Regions from separate parts of the Dactylosporangium sp. NPDC049525 genome, predicted to be linked through region 2. Evidence: riboswitches for the same ligand, from Rfam matches in the RefSeq annotation. Region 2 holds a riboswitch; the other holds the start of a gene.

Region 1 (3,402 bases), on a different contig from region 2:
TCACCCCCGCCGTTGTGCTGTCCCGGGTGTTCGACGCCTGAGACGCCTGAGCCGCCTAAGACGCCTGGACGCCAGGTGCCTGGACGTCTTGGCGGCGCAGCGCGGCGAGCAGGCGGTCGATGTGCTCCTCGGTGGTGCCGAGGCCGAAGCTGGCCCGCACCGCCTGGGCCGGCACCGGGGCCGCCGGGTCGAGCCTGGCGGTTGCCTCTTCGAGGAGCCGGCGGGTCAGCGGATGGGCGCAGAACAGCCCGGTCCGCACCCCGATCCCGTGGTCCCGGCCGAGGCGCGTGGCCAGGTCACCGGGATCCTCGCCGAGCACCGCGAACGACACGATGCCGACCCGCTCGGCGTCCGGGCCGAAGAGGCGCAGCTCCTCGACGTGCGGCAGCCCGGCCAGGCCCGCTCGCAGCCTGCTGACGAGCGCCTGCTCCTGTGCCGCATCGCCCGCGTCGCTCAGGGCTCGGCACGCGCTGGCGATCGCGACCGCGCCGAGCAGGTTGGGGGTGCCTGCCTCGTGCCGCGCCGGGCCGGTCGCCCACCGCACGCCCAGGTCGCCGTCCACGTTGGCGCTGGCCCCGCCGCCCGCCAGGTACGGCGCGGCGGCGTCCAGCCAGTCCGCTCTTCCGGCGAGCACGCCGGCGCCGAACGGTGCGTACACCTTGTGCCCGGAGAACGCCACGTAGTCCGCGCCCAACGCGGTCAGGTCGACCGGGGCGTGCGGGGCGAGCTGCGCGGCGTCGACCGCGATCCGGGCGCCATAGCGGTGCGCCACCTCGGCGAGCGCCGCCACCGGCCACACCTCGCCGGTCACGTTGCTCGCCGCGGTCACGCTCACCAGCCCGCAGTGCTGCCGGCTGAGCGCCCGCTCCAGCGCCGTCACGGCCTCCTGCGGCGAGCGCGGCGCGTCGAGGTGCACCGTGCGCCGCCAGGGCAGCAGGTTGGCGTGGTGCTCCGCGTCGAACGTGAGCACAGTCGTGTCCGCGGGCAGCGCCCTCGCGAGGAGGTTCAGCGCGTCGGTGGTGTTGCGGGTGAACACGACGGTGTCGCCGTCGCGGCAGCCGAGGAAGTCCGCGACAGTCTCCCTGGCCTGCTCATACTCCCGGGTGCACCGCTCCGACAGCGCGCCGGCGCCGCGGTGGACGCTGCCGTAGAACGGCAGGAGCTCGGCGACCGCGTCGGCGACGACCCGCAGGCACGGGGCGGTCGCGGCGACGTCGAGATTGGCGAAGTCGACACTGCGGCCGTCGCGCAGCTTCACGTCACCGGGGGACAGGATCGTGGACATGGCAGAGCCCTCCGCTCGCGCTTGCCCGGACACACCGCGTGCCGGACCGTGTCATCACCCGGGGCACCCCGCCGCGAACGCGAGGGTTGCCGGCCAGCAAGCCGGGGCTGTGCGCTGGCACTCATGACCTGCGTCCACGGTAGCGCGGATAAGGTTGCTCCATGACCGAACTCCCGCCGAGTGGGACGCCATCGGAGCCCGGCCGCCACGACCTCGACCCGCGTGCCGCGGCGGGGTCGCCGCCGGTCCCACCGTCGGGGCCGCCGCCTTTTTCCGAGCGGTCACCGTGGGCGGCGCCGCTCGCCGGTTCGCCCGCTGAGCCGCCGCCCGGCCATCAGGCAGCTCCCGTGCCCCTCGGCAAGTCCGAGCCGTCCGGCCCGCAGTCCGGACCTCAGCCTGGGGCGCAGTCCGGGCCACATGCTGGGGCGCAGGGTGGGCCGCTGTCCGGGCCGCAGGAGTGGCATCCGGCCGGTGCGGACGTCGTGCCCAATGTGACCGAGGACTCAGCCCCGGACACCGGCGAGCAGCGGTATCCGACCGCGGCGCTCGCCCTGGCCGCCGCGCCGCCCGCCAAGCGCTCCGACCGCCGCCGCCTCTGGACGCTCATCGGCGTCATGGGCGGCATCGCGGCCTGCGGCGTGGCATTGCTGGCGTTCTTCGGGTTCAGCGGCGGCTGGACCGCCCTGGTCATCGGCGTCGCGGCCGCGGTCATCCCGGTGCCGCTGCTCGTCTCGTGTTTCCTCTGGCTCGACCGGTACGAACCGGAACCCGTCAGATATCTCGTCTTCGTCTTCGGCTGGGGCGCCTGCGTGGCAACGGCCGTCGCACTGGTGGTCAACACCGCCGGCGGGGTCCTCGCCGACAAGCTGGGCCTGTCCGAGTCGATCGTCGCGGTGCTGGTGGCACCCATCATCGAAGAGAGCATGAAGGCGCTCGGGCCGATCCTGCTGTTCTGGCGCCGGCCAAGGGCGTTCTCCGGCCTGATCGACGGCATCGTCTACTGCGGACTGTCCGCGACCGGCTTCGCGATGGTCGAGAATATCCTGTACCTCGGGTTCAAGGGCTACGCCGACACGGCCGAGGACTCCGGCCCGGTCAACGGCGCGGTCGCCCTGGTCGCGATCTTCGTGGTGCGCATCCTGATGACCGGCTTCGCGCACCCCCTGTTCACGTCGATGACCGGCATCGGGCTCGGCATCGCGTCCCGCAGCTCAACGAAGTCGGTCCGGTGGCTCGCCCCGATTGCCGGCCTGCTGCTCGCGATGCTGCTGCACGGCTCGTGGAACCTCATGTCGGTCGTCGCGTCCGCCAGCCCCTGGGTGCTGCTGTACGGGTACTTCGCCGTCATGATGCCGATCTTCCTGTGCATGGTCGGCTTCGCCCTGTGGCAGCGGTCCAACGAAGGCAAGCTCACCGAGCGGATGCTCACCGAATACGCGCGGGCCGGCTGGTTCTCCCCGCCGGAGGTGGCCGCCCTCGGCACGCTCGGCCGGCGGCTGTCCGCCCGCCGATGGGCCAGACGGGTCGCCGGTGATCCGGGCGCCAAGGCCATGCGGGCGTTCCAGTTCGACGCGACGAAGCTCGCCCTGCTCCGCGACGGCCTGCACCGCGGCCTCGACAACACGCCGGCCCGCCGGATGGAGGCGCTCGCCGAGGAGCGGCACCTGCTCATGGCGCTCTCCGCCTACCGCCACGTCTTCGTCGGCCGCGACCCGCAGGCACCGCTCGCGGTGTGGGACGGCAGCCGCTACCACATCACCTTCCCCGACGGGATGGTCCGCGTCCTCGCCGCCCCGCCGACCCCGGTCGTGCCGGTGCCGGTCGTCGTGCCGCCGCCCCCGCCGCCGATCCCGATGTACGCGGGATACCCGTACCCCTACAGATAGAGACCCGTCGAGTCCGGCTCGACCCGGCGGGCCGCGACGGCGTGCACATCACGCTCGCGCAGCAGCACGTAGTCGCGGCCCTGCAACTCCACCTCGGAGCGGTCCTCCGGATCGAAGAGCACCCTGTCACCGGCCACGATCGACCGCACGTTGGGCCCCACCCCGACGGCCGTCGCCCACGACAGGCGCCGCCCCACCGACGCCGTCGCCGGGATGACGATGCCGGAAGCG
Region 2 (3,402 bases):
GCATCGCCTCCCTTGCGTACGCGACGATCTTCTTCTCCCTCGCGTGGTGGCGATTCCTGCGAAAAGACGTCGTCAGCTGAAGCCGTTTCACGTACTGACCGGTAGGGTGCCGGTCCATGCGAACTTCGGCGCTGCGTGGCGCGTGGCTGCTCGTGCTCGGCCTCGCCGTGCTGTCCGGCACCCTTTACTACGACCAGGCCAACATCGCCGGCTGGACCAGCTACCGGCCCTCGTCCAACGCGATGAACGGCCCGGCCGAGGCCCTCACGGCGCAGATCTTCACCCTGATCGGCGCGTTCGCGTCCGCGGCGGTCGCGTCCCTGGTCCTGGTCTGCGCCCTGCTGTTCGCCACCGGCAGGAGGCTCGGGCACTGGGCGCTGCGGCTGACCGTGGTGCTGACGTTCGTGCTGCTCGCGCTGGTCGCGGTGGTGGTCGTGGTCGCGTCGTTCACCGGTGAGGCCCCGACCGCCGTGATCGACACGCCGGCGTGGCTGCTGCTGGCGGAGTGGGCCGCGGTCGCCGCCGCCCTCCTGGGCGCGGGCATCACCACGTCGACGCTCTGGCAGTTCACCCCCGAGCCGGTCGAGCTGGAAGAGCGCGACCTCATCGCCTGATGCCGGGCGGGGCGCCGCCGACGGGTGATCGCGGCCGCAGGTCGCGTCGCGGCCGTCCGCGGCCGCGGCTCTTCGCGGCCGTAGGTCGCGGCGGGGTGACCGCACACGGACCTGGCAGGGAGGGCCGCCAAGGCCCGACCGGTGGCTGACGGGAGCGGCGGGCCGCGCCCACGGCGGACCGGAGCAGGCAAACGGCGGGCCGAGCGGCGGTGGCTACGCGGAGCGGTAGCCGGGGACCGACGTCATCGGGGGGCGGTCGGGAAGGGCGATGTCGTGGTCGGTGGGGGTGACCGTGACGTCATGCCGTTCGAACTGGGTGAGGGTCGGCCACGAGGCGCGGTCGGGGAAGACGCGCAAGTGGATGGTGTGCAGGATCGTGGCGGCCATGCGGCCGAGGGCGGCGGTGTCCTGGTGGCCGTGGGTGCGCTGACCGAGGTCGACCTGGGCGACGGCGTCGAGGCCCGCGGCGCGGTAGGTGTCGATGAGCAGGCCCGTCTCGACGCCGTAGCCGGCCGCGAACGGCAGCGACTCCAGCAGTGAGCGGCGGGCGGCGTATTCGCCCGCGAGGGGTTGCACGACGCCGGCCAGTTCGGGGAAGTAGGCGTTGAGCAGGGGGCGGGCGGCGAGCTCGGTGACCCGGCCGCCGCCGGCGGCGGAGACGTCGAGCAGGGGGCGGTCGTAGAAGGCCTTCACCATCAGGGTCGCCGGGTCCTCCAGCAGCGGGCCGAGCAGGCCGGTGACGAAGTGCGGGCGGAAGTCGGTGAGGTCGGCGTCGACGTAGACGAGGATGTCGCCGGTGGCGACGGCCAGGGCCTTCCACAGCACCTCACCCTTGCCGGGGCGGGAGCCGGTCGCGGGGAGGATGTCGTCGCGGTGGTGGACCGCGGCGCCGGCCCGGCGGGCGACCTCGGCGGTGCGGTCGACGGAGCCGGAGTCGACCACGATCACCTCGTCGACGAGGGGCATGAGGGAGCGCACGCCGGTGACGATCTCCGCGACGGTCGGCTCCTCGTCCAGCGCCGGCAGCACCACGCTGACGCGGGTGTCGCCCTTGCGCCGGTGCAGGTCGGCGAGGGGCCAGTCACGCCAGGTCGAGGTGCGCTTGGCGAACCAGTCCGCCGCGTCGGGATGCATGAGTGAAACCGTAGTCAGGTCCATCTCGTGAGATGACTCATACGGCACGGCCCGTGTCGGCCCTTACACTGAAACACGCAGGACATACGCGCACGACACAACTGAATACCTCATCCAGAGGGGCAGAGGGATACGGCCCGATGAAGCCCCGGCAACCCCTGCGACGCGTCTCGACGTTGAGGCCGGTCGCGGTAGGTGCCAAATCCGTCCCGGTGCGCAAGGCCATGCACCTGGGGAAGATGAGAGGAAGGCCTCCATGACCTCGACGCTCAGCGTCTTCACCGACTCGCCCGCCCGCCACCTGGTCTGCCGTGGCTGCGGCGCCCAGTTCCCGCTCGCTGCCCAGCACGCCTGTTACGAGTGTTTCGGCCCCCTCGAGGTGGGCTATGACGCCGCGGCGCTCAGCCGGGTCACCCGGGAGCAGATCGAGGCGGGCCCGCAGAACATCTGGCGCTATGCGCCGCTGCTGCCGGTCGGCACCGACCCCGCCAGCCGCGTCACCCTCGACCCGGGGCTGACCCCGCTGGTCAAGGCCGACCTGCTGGCCAAGGAGCTCGGCATCACCGGGCAGCTGTGGGTGAAGGACGACTCGGCCAACCCGACCCACTCGTTCAAGGACCGGGTCGTCTCGGTGGCGTTGACCGCCGCGAAGGCGCTCGGGTTCACCCGCTATTCGTGCGCCTCCACCGGCAACCTGGCCAACTCGGTCGCTGCGCACGCCGCGCGGGCCGGGGTGCCCTCGACCGTGTTCATCCCGGCCGACCTGGAGCCCGGCAAGGTCGTGATGAGCGCCGTCTATGGCGGCGACGTCGTCGCGATCGAGGGGTCCTATGACGACGTCAACCGGCTGTGCTCGGAGCTGACGGAGACCGACGAGTTCGAGGACACCGCGTTCGTCAACGTCAATGTCCGGCCGTTCTACGCCGAGGGCTCCAAGACCCTGGGGTATGAGGTCGCCGAGCAGCTCGGCTGGCGGATCCCGGCGCAGGTCGTCATCCCGATGGCCAGCGGCGAGCTGCTCACGAAGATCGACAAGGCGTTCAGCGAACTGGTCGAGATCGGCCTCGTCCCGGCGACGGAGTGGGCGGTGTTCGGCGCGCAGTCCGCGGGCTGCAACCCGATCGCGGTCGCGCTGCACAACGGCACCGACGAGATCGTCCCGGTCAAGCCGACCGGCATCGCGAAGTCGCTCAACATCGGCGACCCGGCCGCGGGGGTCTACGCGTTGGAGTCGGTGCGGCGCACCGGCGGCTGGATGGAGTACGTCGACGACGACGAGATCCGCGCCGGCATCGAGCTGCTCGCCCGGACCACCGGCGTGTTCGCCGAGACCGCCGGCGGGGTCACCGCCGCGGTGCTGAAGAAGCTGGTCGAGACCGGCAAGCTCGACCCGACGAAGGAGACGGTCGTCTTCAACACCGGTGACGGGCTCAAGACCCTCGACGCGGTGGCCGGCTCGGTCGGTCCGACGCACCGGGTGAAGCCGTCGCTGAAGTCCGTGCGCGAGGCCGGCCTTTTGAGCTGATGGCTGATTTTTTTGTGCAACCGGCGAAAAGCGGTGACGCTCGGTGTCGGTCCGGCTGCGTTTGAGAGAGCGCTTCCACGCTTGGACGAGGAGCGACTCAGCCGATCGACGGAGTCGACCGCGACGCAC

Evidence for each region. Region 2 has a riboswitch for S-adenosylmethionine ahead of thrC (threonine synthase). Riboswitches for the same ligand answer to the same signal wherever they lie in the genome.
Region 1: another riboswitch for S-adenosylmethionine. It lies ahead of AB0K00_RS55420 (aminotransferase class V-fold PLP-dependent enzyme); the one in region 2 lies ahead of thrC (threonine synthase).

What each region holds. Positions count from the first base shown of each region.
Region 1 is NZ_JBFAPO010000101.1:2,138-5,539, reverse strand. It holds gene ligD (non-homologous end-joining DNA ligase) at 1-41, shown strand, start outside; gene AB0K00_RS55420 (aminotransferase class V-fold PLP-dependent enzyme) at 56-1,285, opposite strand; SAM riboswitch class IV at 1,298-1,414, opposite strand; gene AB0K00_RS55415 (PrsW family glutamic-type intramembrane protease) at 1,447-3,171, shown strand; gene AB0K00_RS55410 (co-chaperone GroES) at 3,162-3,402, opposite strand, start outside.
Region 2 is NZ_JBFAPO010000001.1:6,259-9,660, reverse strand. It holds gene AB0K00_RS00050 (ABC transporter permease) at 1-80, shown strand, start outside; gene AB0K00_RS00045 (hypothetical protein) at 117-614, shown strand; gene AB0K00_RS00040 (glucosyl-3-phosphoglycerate synthase) at 828-1,748, opposite strand; SAM riboswitch class I at 1,856-1,994, shown strand; gene thrC (threonine synthase) at 2,005-3,273, shown strand.